Regions from separate parts of the Ruegeria sp. THAF33 genome, predicted to be linked through region 3. Evidence: riboswitches for the same ligand, from Rfam matches in the RefSeq annotation. Region 3 holds a riboswitch; each other region holds the start of a gene.
The links. A riboswitch is a leader RNA that binds a small molecule or an ion and turns the genes downstream of it on or off. The one in region 3 is predicted to bind cobalamin.
Positions count from the first base shown of each region.

Region 1: another riboswitch for cobalamin. It lies ahead of FIU92_RS04735 (DUF1636 domain-containing protein); the one in region 3 lies ahead of FIU92_RS15585 (aromatic ring-hydroxylating dioxygenase subunit alpha).
Region 2: another riboswitch for cobalamin. It lies ahead of FIU92_RS21395 (energy-coupling factor ABC transporter permease); the one in region 3 lies ahead of FIU92_RS15585 (aromatic ring-hydroxylating dioxygenase subunit alpha).

Region 1 is NZ_CP045384.1:928,171-932,768, forward strand. Features, by position in the region: gene cobN (cobaltochelatase subunit CobN) at 1-1,551, opposite strand, end outside; gene cobW (cobalamin biosynthesis protein CobW) at 1,557-2,612, opposite strand; gene FIU92_RS04735 (DUF1636 domain-containing protein) at 2,614-2,985, opposite strand; cobalamin riboswitch at 3,077-3,284, opposite strand; gene FIU92_RS22720 (hypothetical protein) at 3,336-3,515, shown strand; gene FIU92_RS04740 (SLC13 family permease) at 3,512-4,598, opposite strand, start outside.
Region 2 is NZ_CP045386.1:107,515-112,112, reverse strand. Features, by position in the region: gene FIU92_RS21405 (MerR family transcriptional regulator) at 55-474, shown strand; gene FIU92_RS21400 (transglutaminase-like cysteine peptidase) at 656-1,444, shown strand; gene FIU92_RS21395 (energy-coupling factor ABC transporter permease) at 1,549-2,232, opposite strand; cobalamin riboswitch at 2,308-2,521, opposite strand; gene FIU92_RS21390 (L,D-transpeptidase) at 2,737-3,399, shown strand; gene FIU92_RS23085 (hypothetical protein) at 3,441-3,713, opposite strand; gene FIU92_RS21380 (cation-translocating P-type ATPase) at 3,902-4,598, shown strand, end outside.
Region 3 is NZ_CP045384.1:3,105,371-3,109,968, forward strand. Features, by position in the region: gene FIU92_RS15565 (DUF3833 domain-containing protein) at 1-378, shown strand, start outside; gene FIU92_RS15570 (DUF3833 family protein) at 375-917, shown strand; gene FIU92_RS15575 (hypothetical protein) at 947-1,120, opposite strand; gene FIU92_RS15580 (hypothetical protein) at 1,180-1,431, opposite strand; gene FIU92_RS22845 (hypothetical protein) at 1,434-1,643, opposite strand; cobalamin riboswitch at 1,698-1,902, shown strand; gene FIU92_RS15585 (aromatic ring-hydroxylating dioxygenase subunit alpha) at 1,984-3,237, shown strand; gene FIU92_RS15590 (hybrid-cluster NAD(P)-dependent oxidoreductase) at 3,243-4,325, shown strand; gene FIU92_RS22950 (hypothetical protein) at 4,322-4,504, opposite strand.

The sequences.
Region 1 (4,598 bases), 1.3 Mb from region 3:
ATAGAAGGCGACATAACCGTGGCGCGGGGTGCGCGAGAGGTCATGATAGTCGTCATCCCGCAACTCGGGCGTGCCGCGTTCGGGTTGCAGCGCGACCAGCGCCTTGCCGCGCCGAAGCGCGGTGAAATGGAAGGCCCCATCGGCACAGGCCGGATCATCTTCGGGCGCGCCCCAAACGGCGTGCAGATCAGCGCGCAGGGTTTCGGGCAATTCCGCAAGCGCATCCTGATAATCCCCGAGCGACCACGAAATCCGTGCGTCCAGAAGAGTGTCGGCAATCGGCTCGCCAGTCGCGATGTCATAGCCTTCTTCGTCAAGATCGGACAGCATCGCCTCGGCCGAGGCCAGCGCGTCGAGGCCAACCGCATGGGCCATCTGCCAGTCTTTGCCGGGATAGGTGGACAGGACCAACGCAGGAATCTGATCTGCCTTGGGTTTGTCGTTCAGTGCAAGCCAGCCTGATACACGGTCGATGATCGCTTCGATCCGGTCCGGTTCGGGCCGATGTGCAAAGCGCGCGTATTCCAGATGCGGATCGCGTTTTCCGGGTTCCTTGAAAGACGCAACTCCCGCCGAGATCCGTCCATCCACCTCGGGCAGTACCACATGCATGGCAAGATCGGCGGGGGACAAACCGCGTTCCGCCTCGGCCCAGGCTTTGCGGCGCGAGGTGGCGAGAGCGACCTGAAACACCGGCACGCCTGCCGCGTCCAGAGGCGACGTTCCCGACGCACCTTTTCCCGAAAACGAAGTGGCGTTGACAATGGCCGATGGGTTCAGCGCAACAACCTGTTCCCGCAACCAGTCGGCGGCCATGGGCGCCTTGAGAGATGGGGCAAACAGGCCCACCGCCGCGTATCCACGGGCGCGCAGGCTGCGGATCAGGGAGGCGATCGGGGCGGTGTCTGCCGAGGTCAGGTAAGCGCGGTAAAAGGTGACGAGGATTCGTTTGGCCTTGCTTTCGAACGCGGTTTCCACCGGGATTACGCCGCGATCCGGACACCACACGCCACATTCGGGCAAGGTCTTGGCGCCCATCACCGGACCGGCATAAAGCCCCGCCGCCAAAGCCATCTGCGCCAACGCCGCCTGTGCCGCGACCTCGCCGCCGGTATCGCACAGATGCGCCAGCCGCCGCAGGGTCGAGACCGGCAGGGTGGAATAGTCATCCAGCCGCGTGTCCTCGCGCCCGTCAGCGGGCAGCACCGCCAGCGCGATGCCCTTGGCCTGCGCCAGCGCCAGAACCTGCTGCAACCCATAAGCCCAGTAGGGGACGCCGCCGATCAGACGGATCAGAATGCCCTTAGCGCCCTCGAGCGTCTGTTCGACATAGGTGTCGACCGACAGCGGGTGTTTCAGCGCCGCCAGGTTGGCCAGCCGCAACGAGGGCATCCGTCCCTCGGGCCCGCCGCCGCGATGCCAGCCCGCCGCGAAAGCCCCCAGATCGCTGTCCGAAAACGACAGCACCACCAGTTCCGCCGGGCTCTGGCCCAGATCGGTTGGGGTCTCGGTTTCCTCGAGCCCGTGGCTTTCGCGGAAGACGACGTGCATGTGTCTTACTCGGCAGCCTCACGCACACCCACGAGGATTTCGCGGATTTCCGCCTCTTTGATATCGTCATGCTCGGCGATGACGACCAGACGCGAACGACGGTCTTCACCGGGTTCCCACGGGCGGTCATACTGGTGCCGTACCCGCGCGCCGACCGCCTGAACCAGCAGGCGCATGGGTTTGCCCTGAACGGCGGCATACCCTTTGACGCGCAGGATGTTCAGTTCATTGGCGAGGCGTTCGATATTGGCGATCAGTTGGGCCGGTTCGGTCTGCTCGGGCAGCTCGACGATGATGCTTTCGAAATCGTCATGCTCGTGATCGTGATGGCCGTCGTGATGCGAGGGTCGGGCGTCCATGTCATCCTCGGCGGCGGCTTCCAGACCCAGCACAACGCGCACGTCCACGGCACCTTCGGCCACTTCGACGACGGGCAGGGGGCGCGGCGCCTCGGCGGCGATGATCTCGCGCGCTTTGGCCACGCCTTCGGGGCCGGCGAGGTCGGGCTTGGTCAGCAGGATGATGTCGGCGCACGAGATCTGATCCTCGAACACCTCGGACAGGGGCGTTTCGTGGTCGATCGAGTCATCGGCCATGCGCTGGGCGTCCACCGCTTCGACATTGGGCGCGAAACGGCCTGCGGCCACAGCCTCGGCATCGGCCAAGGCGATCACGCCGTCAACGGTGATCTTCGAGCGGATGTCAGGCCAGTCGAATGCCTTGAGCAGCGGTTTCGGCAGGGCCAGACCGCTGGTTTCGATCAGGATATGATCCGGGCGCGGCTCCAACGCCATCAGGGCCTCGATGGTGGGAATGAAATCATCTGCCACGGTGCAGCAGATGCAGCCATTGGCCAGTTCCATGATGTTTTCCGCCGGGCAATCAGGAATGGCGCAGGATTTCAGGATGTCGCCATCGACGCCTACATCGCCGAACTCGTTGACCACGACGGCAAGGCGCTTGCCCTGCGGGTTCTGCATCAGGTGACGCACCAAAGTGGTCTTGCCCGAGCCCAGAAAGCCGGTGATCACTGTGACGGGGAGTTTTTCGAGGTTCGACATGTCAGGCTCCAATCGGGGGAATGCGCGAGGCACAGTTCTTGCGAAAATGTTCGGGGCGTTCGCGCCATTTCACCAAACCATCTTCAGTGGCCAGATACTTGGTCGCGCCGTCGACGATGACGTCGACATGATCTGTTTCGTTCAGGTTTTCATACACGAAGGTCCAGCGGCCCGGCCCGCGCAACACGATCGAACAGCCTTGATCGCAGTTTGACAGGCATTCAACGGCTTTCAGGGTGACACCGTCGGGCAGGTCTGCCTGTTCCAGGGCCTTGTGCAACAAAGCGCCCGGGCGTTGCGCGTCATCTTCGACAGGCAGGCCGCGACGGCAGGTGGTACAGACCAGCAACTCGACTGGTGCGGTCTCGGTCATGTCTCTCATCCCCCCAAATCCTCTTCGCGGGGGACGGGGTTTCATGCGGGCCACGATTGGTCATGGACCCGACACCGGAACACCCCGCCCGGTTTCAACTTCGGTTGTTGGCAGGTCTCCCGGCTTGCGGATGCCAGAGGCGGGCCTCTGTCGGATGTCCCGCCTTCCCGGCTTTCGAGCCAGTGGCATTGGGCATCCTCTCCGTTCACGGTCGCGGGGGCGGCTGCGTTTGGCGGCAAGACCGTTGACGCATTCCCTTTTCATCGGCTGTCACCGACACCAACGAAAGGGACATGCGGCACCGCTGGCCTGCTTGTCAAGCGAGTCGCGCGCAACAATTATGCAGAGGCATGGAAAGCGACCTGTGGGCGTCGATGGGCGGCATGGTGTGCCGGGACCCAGCCCGAGATGGGCCGGACGACGAACGGTATCTCAGCAAGGGGCGTAGACTATGGCCAACCGGTGCCTCGACTGAACCTGTCCAGATGATGGGTAAAGACCACCGAACACCCCGGATCCTCTTGCGCTAATAGATGACGTTTATCATGAGCAGCGAGACGACCAGAAACAGCGCCGTCATTATTCCGCCGGAGCGGACGAAATCCATCACCTTGTATCCGGCCGGACCCATGATCAACGCGTTTACCTGATGGGTTGGGATGATGAAGCTGTTCGAGGTCGATATGGCGACCGTCAGGGCAAAGACGGCTGGGTTTCCACCCGCCGCCACCGCAATTGATACCGCCAGAGGCACCAGCAGAACCGTGGCCCCCACGTTGGACATGACCAAAGAAAAGGCCGTCGCCAGAACGGCGATGCCGGTTTGCAGCGACCAGAGCGGCCAGCCGTCCAGAATTATCATGATCTGCTGCGCGATCCACGCGGCCGTGCCTGTGTTCTGCACGGCTTGTCCCAAAGGTATGAGGCAGGCGAGCAGGAATACGGTGTTCCATCCGACCGCGCGGTATGCCTCGTCCACGCTGAGCACACGGGTCAGCATCATGCCCACCGCGCCGGTAAGAAGACAGAGTGAAAGCCGGACATCCGTGAACAGGATCAACGACAGCGAAATGGCGAAGAATGCCAGGGCCCAGCCGACTTTTTGCGGCCGCAGCTCGTCCTGAGGAAAGTCCGTCGTCACGACGACGAAATCCGGATCTCGTTTGATCCGCATCAGGTTGTCCCATCTGGTATGTGCCACAAGCATGTCGCCCGCCTGAAACTTTTCGAGCCCGATCTGAGTGGATTCGTGATCCTCGGTCTCGACATGGCTCAGCGTCTCTTCGCCGCGGTGAATGGCCAGCAGCGACATCCCGTAGGTCTTGCGAAACAAAAGCTCGCGGGGGCATTTGCCGATCAGCTTGCTGTCGGGCGTGATGACCACCTCGGCCACGCCTGCATTGGTTGGGGCGAACTCTTCGACGAAAATGTCCAAATCCGGAAGAACGGTCAGCCCGTATTTCTCGGCGAACTTCTCGACCTCCCAACGGCGGCCGACGATGGCCAGCCGACACGGCGCTGCTATTTCCGCTGTCAAAACCTGAACCATCGAGGTTTTGCCGCGATAGAAGGTGGAAATGATGTACAGGTGGTTTTCGTGGTTGATGTCGGCC
Region 2 (4,598 bases), on a different replicon from region 3:
TGACCGACAACATGCATCCTGTAGTAGCTACAGGTTCAAGGGAAAGGTCATCACATGATTGCGATTGGCGAAGCGGCGAGATTGATCGGTCTGTCGGTCGAGACGATCCGCTATTACGAACGGGAAGGCATAGTCGAGAAAGCCGGTCGAACCGCCTCGGGACGCCGCGCATACACGGAACGGGAAATCTCCGAGCTCAGATTCATCAAACGCTGCCGCGATCTTGGCTTTACCATTCAGGATGCATGCGCACTTCGCGAATTGTCCAAAGCGCCCGAGCAAGCTTGTCGTGACGTCGAATACGTTGCAACAAGACATCTCGACAACGTCAGGTCAAAAATCGCCGCCCTCCAACGGTTGGAGCAAGCACTGGCAGAACTTGTGCAGACCTGCACCGAGGGTGCGGCCTCATGCCCCCTGCTAACGGCGTTGCTCAACGAGCCTTTCGTCAAAGATGTCATTAGCGGCCACTAATTGCAGCGCCTGGAAAACCGAAACTGGCTATCTCAGCTTGCGGAGGAGCGGCTTCATTGTCCCGGTATTCCGTAACCCTCAGCGATGACGGCCGATCTCTGTTGTATTATTGTTGAATGAGAGAATTGCGATCAGCTTACCCTCTAATTCGCTCTGTTAGCTATGCCGGGCTGGTGATGGCGTGGATGCTCTGATGCTGTCAACTAAGGAAGAAATACCAAAGAATCTGCAAATTTTTGCCGCTTTACCCCTAGAGGCTAAGAAGCTGTTGCAATTCCCCAAGCACATGAAGGCTTGGAATAAAACACATTGGCCGGGGAAGTTTGGATACTTTAGAGGAACGAGCATGGAGAAGGCAGATATGACAAATCCCACTTTAGTTCAGGGAGTGTTATCGAAAAACCTGCTGGGTTATCTCCCAATGGTCTGTTTTATATGCAGCTTTTTTGTGTCTGCCGCTACATTGCAAGCCTCTGAGCTTCCCTCGATCGGTCTTGACAAAAAGATTGGAGCGCCATCCGGTGCCAAATCACTGTGCAAAGACTACTCGTGGGCGTGCGCGAGCGCTCGTAGCTCTGGTCTGTCCGTGGCAAAAGAAAATCAGATCGTTAAAACGATCAACACGCGCGTCAATCGGAGAATCCGAGCAGTTTCGGATCAAAGCCAATATGGGACAAAAGAATACTGGACACTGCCGACGCAAGGGTCAGGAGATTGCGAAGACTTCGCTTTGCAAAAGAAGTTTGAACTTGTGCAGAATGGTTTGGATCCTACGAAGCTACTAATTGCGACTGTCTTGGACACCAATCGCAATGGCCATGCTGTTCTAGTCTATCGCTCGAGTGAAGGCGATTTGGTTCTGGACAATGTTACCAACAGGATCAAAACGTGGAAGGAAACGAGGTATCTTTTCCTACGAATACAGGACCCGATTCACCCTGATCGTTGGGTACAGGTTTTTAGTGGCTAAAAACAATGTGGCGCGCCCTCGAGACGCGCCACAATAATCTTTGGAGCTGCGACTACCGGTTTTTTCGCGGCAACCCAATTTTAGGACACCGCTTCAAACTTTGGTCAAGCTTTCGCAGCGTTGTACAAACGCGGAGTCACCAGACCTGTACTGTTCAAACCGCGCATCGCCTTGGCTGCCGCAAGCACTGCCAGATCAGCAATCGGCTCAATGACGATTACCAGCATATAAGCACCGCCAAAGGATAGAACCGAAGCCATGGTTTCTGCGCCGAAACCCTGGCCGTAGAAGGCCCAGAACCCAACCCATGCGACTACTCCTCCCTGATACGTCGCACTCAGCGCAAGAGCTTGGCCATATTTGAGGTCAACATATGCTGTGCCGGGAGCGATGATGCGGCTGGCCAGTGCTTGTAGCGCAAATAGCGGCACCAGCAGAGTGGTCAGGTTGATGAAGTACTGCGGAAGATCGAACGGGGCAAAAAAAACACCCTGAATCAGGAGACCAGCTGCCAATCCAAAAGCCGCGGGTGCAGCACCGAGAAGCAGAAACAGCGTCGACCCCAGGATGAAGTGGACTTCAGAGACACCAACCGGGAAATGCGGCAGGACTTCGAAGAAAAGGAAAACCCCAACGGTGGCGAGCACCGAGCGCATAGCAAAAGATGCAGGTCCATTCGCACGCAATGTGGAAAACGTTTCTTTCGCTGCGTAAGTAGCCGCACCTGCGGCGGTAACATAGGAAAGCGCGATTTTGGCACCATTCACGATGCCCGGTTCGATATGCATGTTCTTTCTCCCTACCGCCTCACCCGGCGGCTTGTCAGGTTGAATCGACCGTAAGGCCGACAGGTTCAGTCTGGGCATAGCCCGGCGCTTTACGGCAGGTCTCCTGACTCGCGGGTGCTCGCTCCGCCAACCTTCCCGGTTCCATTACGAACCAGTGGTGTCTTGGCATCGCTCTCCGCTCACAGTTGCGGGGGCAGTTACGGAATTGGCGCCATTGAAAACACCGAACCGTATTCCCTTTTAATCCTTTTGGCTTCCGCCATCAGGAACCGAAAACAATTCACCGCTACAATGGCGGCTTCGTTTCTGTCAAATGTCTTTGCGACCTAGTCCGAAGTAGACTCGACCGATGCAGGATTCACGCAACCGGCGACATGGTCCATTAGGTAAACCAAGCGTTACCTGAAACCTCTTGAAGCTCTAGCTGCTAGAGGCTTTAAGACTCGAATTTGATCGCAAAAATGCGATGCAACCACATTACACTTGTGAACCAGGACGAGACTTATGCTGACACGGCGCCATTTCATTCAATCAACCACAGCGCTATTCTCGGCGTCTGCGGCCAGTCCATTGATCGCCAAAACATGGCCAACCTCGTCGCAAAAGACCTATTGGGACAGCCAGGTCACGCCATTTGACTACGATCCAGCGACCTCAAATCCATGGGGCGTTCATGACCGTTTTTTACCACGACGTGTCGTAGCAAATGATGGTTTGGTTCCCGGTGACATCCATGTCGATGCCGTCGCGCGCTATCTTTACCATATCGAGGAAGGCGGCACAGCAATGCGCTATGGCGTAGCGATCGCGCGTGGGAACCTTTACGAGCCCGGTACCTATGCTATCCGGCGCAAGGTCGAATGGCCACATTGGACGCCAACGGCTTCAATGATCGAGCTCAACCCCGAATACGCGGAATTCCGGGATGGCATGGAACCCGGGCCAAGTAATGCTCTCGGCTCTCGAGCCCTTTATCTATACGTTGGGGATCGAGATACTTATCTCAGAATCCACGGTACACCTCAGCCCAGAAGCATCGGTGGTCGCGCAAGTTCTGGATGTGTTAGAATGATCATGGCCCATATCAATGATCTCTACCCACATGTAAAAATCGGCTCGACCGCATACGTATACTCGGCCGAAGATAGCGTCACAGCCCGCTCATAAATTTTGGGCAGCGCAGGTGGATGTCGCTGCCCTCTTTTTTATCAGGCGTCACGCGCAGCGCAGATCGGGGCGCCATTCGTTGCGCGCAGTGGAACCAGCGTCGTCTCGACAGGTCCGCTGTGCTCATACCAAAAGCAGTTATCTTCTGGCATAAGGCGCGCTGTGGCCAGATCTTGCCCCGGTTCTGCCAGCGCAACAACTGAATCCGGCAGGTTACCTGGTTCGAATGCTTTGCTTTTGCCCCCTGTGAACTGGGCTGAGCAACCGGCAGTAATCGAGACTAACGTGATGGTAATTGCGATCCGTTTCTGCATTGACTTGTTCCAAAATTTATTACGTCTTCTGCGACTAAATTGCATCCACGCGACCGGCCCGCAAGAAGGAATGAAGCATCAATATCGCGGGCAACGAACCGGATTGAAAAAAATTGAAAAAGGTATTGAAGCTCTAGTTGCTGTAGGAACTATTTGCAAAGGACCGCAGAGATTCTTGAGGTCTAACTATGTCATCCGATACCCACAACCACGACCATGACCACGAAAATAGACAAGGTCACAACGCGTGCGGCAGTAGCGGGTGTGGTGACATCGCGCCCGCCGGTCCGATTCCCGAAGGTGGCAGAAGCTTTCAGGTCTCTGGCCTCGATTGCGCCGAAGAGGTTGCGATCCTGAACCGGGTTATCGGCCCGAAAGTTGGTGGTGAAGAGCATCTCGCTTTTGATGTCATCAACGGTCGAATGACGCTTCTTGAAAGTGCTGCCAAGCTTTCTGACGAAGATGTCATGCTGCTGGTTGCCAGCACCGGTATGACCGCCAATTCTTGGGATGACGGAAATGCCGCGCAGGATCAGGCGGCGCATATTGCACGTCAGCGGCGGTTCACCGCGCTCAGCGGAGGGTTTTGGGCAGCGGGTTTTGGCTGGCACATTTTCGAAACCGGCATGGGCGGTGCGCTTGGGCTGTTCTCGGGACATGGTGAGGTTCCGATGCCATTAGCCGAGGCAGCTTTGTTCGCAGTCGCGATCTTGTTTGGCGTCTGGCTGGTGGCCCCTAAGGCCTGGTATTCGGCGCGTCGACTTTCGCCGGATATGAACCTTCTGATGGTTGTTGCCGTCGCTGGTGCCATCGCTCTGGGCGAGTTTTTTGAAGCGGCAACTGTAGCATTTTTCTTTTCGCTTTCTCTTTATCTGGAAAGCTGGA
Region 3 (4,598 bases):
CTGACCGAATACTTCACCTATTCCAATGGAAAACAGATGACCCGCAAATGGTACCTGACGCTGGGAACCGGCAACACGTTCACGGCAATGGCGGATGATATCGTGGGCGAAGGTCGGGGCATCATCTCGGGGTCCACGGTGAAACTGACCTATCGTATCATTCTGCCAGATGACGCCGGTGGACATACGTTGGATGTCACCGATTGGATGTATCTGACAGAAACCGGCGTCATCATGAATCGGTCCGAGATGCGCAAGTTTGGCGTCAAGGTCGCGGAACTGATCGCCACAATGCGTCCAAGCCCCAGTTCTAAACCGATGCATCCAAGTGGGTCAAACGGGTATGACGCGACTTTGGAAGGGAAGCCGTTGCAATGATCACCTTTCGCTCTTTCATCGCCTGCGTCGCCATCGCAAGCCTTGCACTTCTGGCGGCCTGCTCCAGCAAACCGAAGGTACCAAAAACGTTTCTGTCGGACCGACAGTTGAACCTCGAGGAATTTTTCGAAGGCAAAACAGTGGCCTACGGTCAGTTTCAGGATGTTCTGGGAAATATCCCCCGCAGATTCACGGTTGATATCGACGGGACATGGGACGGCGAAACCCTGACCCTGGTCGAAGACTTCGTCTACGACGATGGCGCGACGGAACAACGCATCTGGACATTGACCAAAACCGGAGAGGATACGTGGACCGGTACGGCGCCTGGCGTGCTGGGAACCGCCAGCGGGATTGAGCGCGGGGATACGTTCAACTGGAAATACAAGATCGACCTGCCGATCAAGGACGGGACCATGCGTGTCAAATTCGACGATTGGATGTGGCTGCTGGATGACGACCGTCTGCTGAACCGCGCGTATGTCTCACGCTATGGCGTCCGTCTGGGTGAAGTCATCCTGTTCTTCGAGAAGAAATAGGGCCGCCAGGACCGGTTTCATCACAAAAGTCAGTAGAAAATAAACTCGTCCACCAATGCTGTCGTCGATCCCTTGACCTCACCGGCCGTGTTTGCCCTTGGCCCGTCCGAGGCCGCGCCCTCGGCGCGTTCGCCGCCCTCGACCTTCAAGCGCGCGCGTTCTATCTGCCCCCAGAGGAAAAACAGACCATCCCGTTTTCCCATGAGGCGCGAAGGAACTGTTGTCCGCAAAACACCTGTTTTCGGTTTTGGCATCTGCTCTCTTACTGCCTCCGGTGTTTTCCACCATTTTCGGAAAACGTAATGGTTTTTCCCGAAAAAGACAATTTTTTATGGACAAAATGAGGTTTTCTACCGGCCGTTGACAAGGTGGACTGACAACTCTCGCATGACGGATATTCGCCTTCTTCACCTGCCCCATTGAAAGCCAGCACTATCCCAAACGGATCAACTTCACCGAAAAGGGCTTGCTGCAAACCTCCTTCACTTGGCTTGACACTCTCTTTTCCAGCCATGCTCAGGCGACGTGCAGCGTTTCGTTTCTGATCAGAGCAGCCGGGCCTTCGCCGTCGCGGTTGGGGGATAATTTGGCGGCGCCGATGTCAGACGTGGCCGCATCCATCGCAAGGCCATCGGCCACCGCAAAACGCCATGCTGGCGGGCCTGCCACGCCCCTGTGCCAAGGACTGTGATCCCGGCGCCGTCCACGCTGCCGGAAAATTTCCATGTCTGTTTTGAAACCGGAAATGTCGCAAGCATTTCAGCGCTCAAGCGGGTAAAAAGTAGGCTGCCATCGTGAGGTGCCGCTGCTTGATTCTCAGACAGCGGAGAATTGGGAAGCCGGTGGAATTCCGGCACTGCCCCCGCAACGGTAAGGAAGGTCAGGTTCGACAATCAACCACTGGGACGAGGATCCCGGGAAGGTGTCGCAACCGGGTGCAAGCCCCTTTCAAGTCCGGAAACCAGCCTTGCAGATATGTCAAACCGCGGGTGGCGGTGGGGGCACGGGTTTCGGACGTGGTCCTCGCGCGCCTCCGGACGGTTCCTCCCTGTCATCTGCCCAAGCAATGCCGCGGGGCGCGGCAGGAGAGCCAGAAGTGAACAATGTCCAAAACCTGTTGGCGCGTCGAATCCCGGGCTATGCTCTGGAACGGGCCTTTTACACCGACCCCGAGATCTTTCAGACCGACCTGGAAACCATCCACTATCGCGAATGGCTCTTTGCCATTCCCGCTTGCGAACTGGTGAAAGCCGGCGACTATGTAACATACAACGTGGGTGCCTATCGCGTGATCATCGTGCGCGGCGCCGACAACCAGATCCGGGCGTTTCACAACACCTGCCGCCATCGCGGCTCAATCATATGCAAGGCGGCAAAAGGCAACGCGCCGAAGCTGGTTTGCCCATATCACCAATGGACCTACGAGCTTGACGGCTCTTTGCTGTGGGCCCGCGACATGGGGCCGGAGTTTGATCCCAAGCAGCATGGTTTGAAGACGGTTCATTGCCGCGAGTTTGCCGGGTTGGTTTACATCTGTCTGGCGGATGTCGCCCCGGATTTTGACACGTTCGCCAATATCGCGCGCCCGTATCTTGAGCCGCATGATCTTGCGAATGCCAAGGTCGCCTTCGAAAGCACGATCATCGAGAACGGCAACTGGAAGCTGGTCTGGGAAAACAATCGCGAGTGCTATCACTGCGGCGGCAACCACCCTGCGCTGTGCCGGACCTTCCCTGATGATCCGGGCGTGACGGGGATCGAAGGCGGTGAAACCCCAGCCTATATGCAAGCCCATTTCGACAGGTGCCAGGCAACGGGTATGCCATCGCAGTTCTACCTGCACGAGGACGGCCAATATCGACTGGCGCGGATGCCGCTGAAAGAAGGGGCCGAGAGTTATACGATGGACGGGAAATCCGCCGTGCGCCGTTGGTTGGGCCGGTCGCCCTTTGCGGATGCGGGATCGCTTTTGAAATTCCACTATCCGACCACGTGGAACCACTTTCTTGCCGATCACTCGATTGTTTTCCGCGTCACGCCGATCAGCCCGACAGAGACCGAGGTCACGACCAAATGGCTGGTCAACAAGGATGCCGTTGAAGGCGTTGACTATGACGTGAAACGTCTGACCGAAGTCTGGGTCGCCACGAATGACGAAGATCGACAGGTGGTCGAGGACAACCAGCAGGGCATCAACAGCCCGGCCTATGTGCCCGGCCCATATTCAGCCATTCAGGAATCCGGCGTGCTGCAATTCGTGGATTGGTATTGCAACACAGTGTCGGCCCGCCTGGCCCCTGACTCAATGGCGGCGGAGTAAGTCTGATGAAAGACCTGAACACGCTTTCATCAGCCGTCTGGCAGGATGGAGAGATGCTGGAATGTGTCTCGGTCGTGCCCGAGATGCCGAACACTGCCAGCTTTTCGTTCCGGGCCCCCTCGGGGGCGCAGTTCGCCTATTACCCTGGTCAGTTCCTGACGCTCGAGATTCCGGCGCCCGGCCAGCCCGGGGGAGTCGTGCATCGCACCTACACGATCTCATCGTCGCCGTCGCGGCCGCGGTCGATCACCATCACCGCCAAAGCGCAACCCGACAGTATCGGCACGCGCTGGATGCTTGACAATCTTCAACCCGGCATGCGGATCAAGGCCATTGGGCCTGCGGGCCTGTTCACCAACGCGTTGAGCGATGCGCGCAAGTTCCTGTTTATCTCGGCTGGCTCGGGCATCACGCCGATGATGTCGATGACCACCTGCATGTGGGACGAAGGCCGCGATCTGGACGTTGTCTTCATCAACTGCGCCAAAAGGCCATCCGAGATCATCTTCCGCCAGCGCTTGGAACAGATGGCCAGCCGCACGGATGGTTTGGACCTGAAATTCGTGGTGGAAGAGCCGGACCGCTACCGCCCATGGACCGGATATCAGGGTCAGTTCAACCAATTGATGCTGGGCCTGATGGCGCCGGATTACCTTGAGCGCGAAGTCTATTGCTGCGGTCCTGAGCCCTTCATGCAAGCAGTACGCGACGCGCTGGCCGGTCTTGGTTTTGATATGAACAACTACCATCAGGAAAGCTTCGGCGCGCCGGTGGAAACCGAGGCGGATCAGCCCGAGTTGGATGACGTTGTTCTGGACGACGACAGCAGCGCCGAGATCCTGTTCGCGACCTCGGGCGTGACGGCCAAGGTTGCCGAGACCGACACGGTGCTTGCCGCCGCCCGCTCGGTTGGCCTGAACATACCGTCAGGCTGTACATTCGGCGTGTGCGGGACCTGCAAGGTCAAGAAAACTGCCGGAGAGGTCCATATGGTCCACAACGGAGGGATCTCGGAAGACGACATCGACGCGGGGTACATTCTGGCCTGCTGCTCGAACCCGATCGGCAAGGTCGAAGTCGAGGTTTAGGTGCTTCGCATCCCGATCAAAGCCGCAGCGTGGCTGACACCCGCTGCGGTTTTCGGCGTGGTTTTTCTGCCCGTTGCAGAATCCGGGCCAGATTGGGTCGCCGAATGTCCGGCGCTTTCGGGCTTTCCCGCCATCTCACGGACGCGGCGCGAGCATTTGCCTTTGTCTTCGCCGACCATCACGCTGTTATCGAAAACGCGAAAAGAGAGAGCCCCACAATGCCCGTGGCTGTTCCCAGCGGCCGATCCTGAGCACCCCTACAAGGGTTTGAAG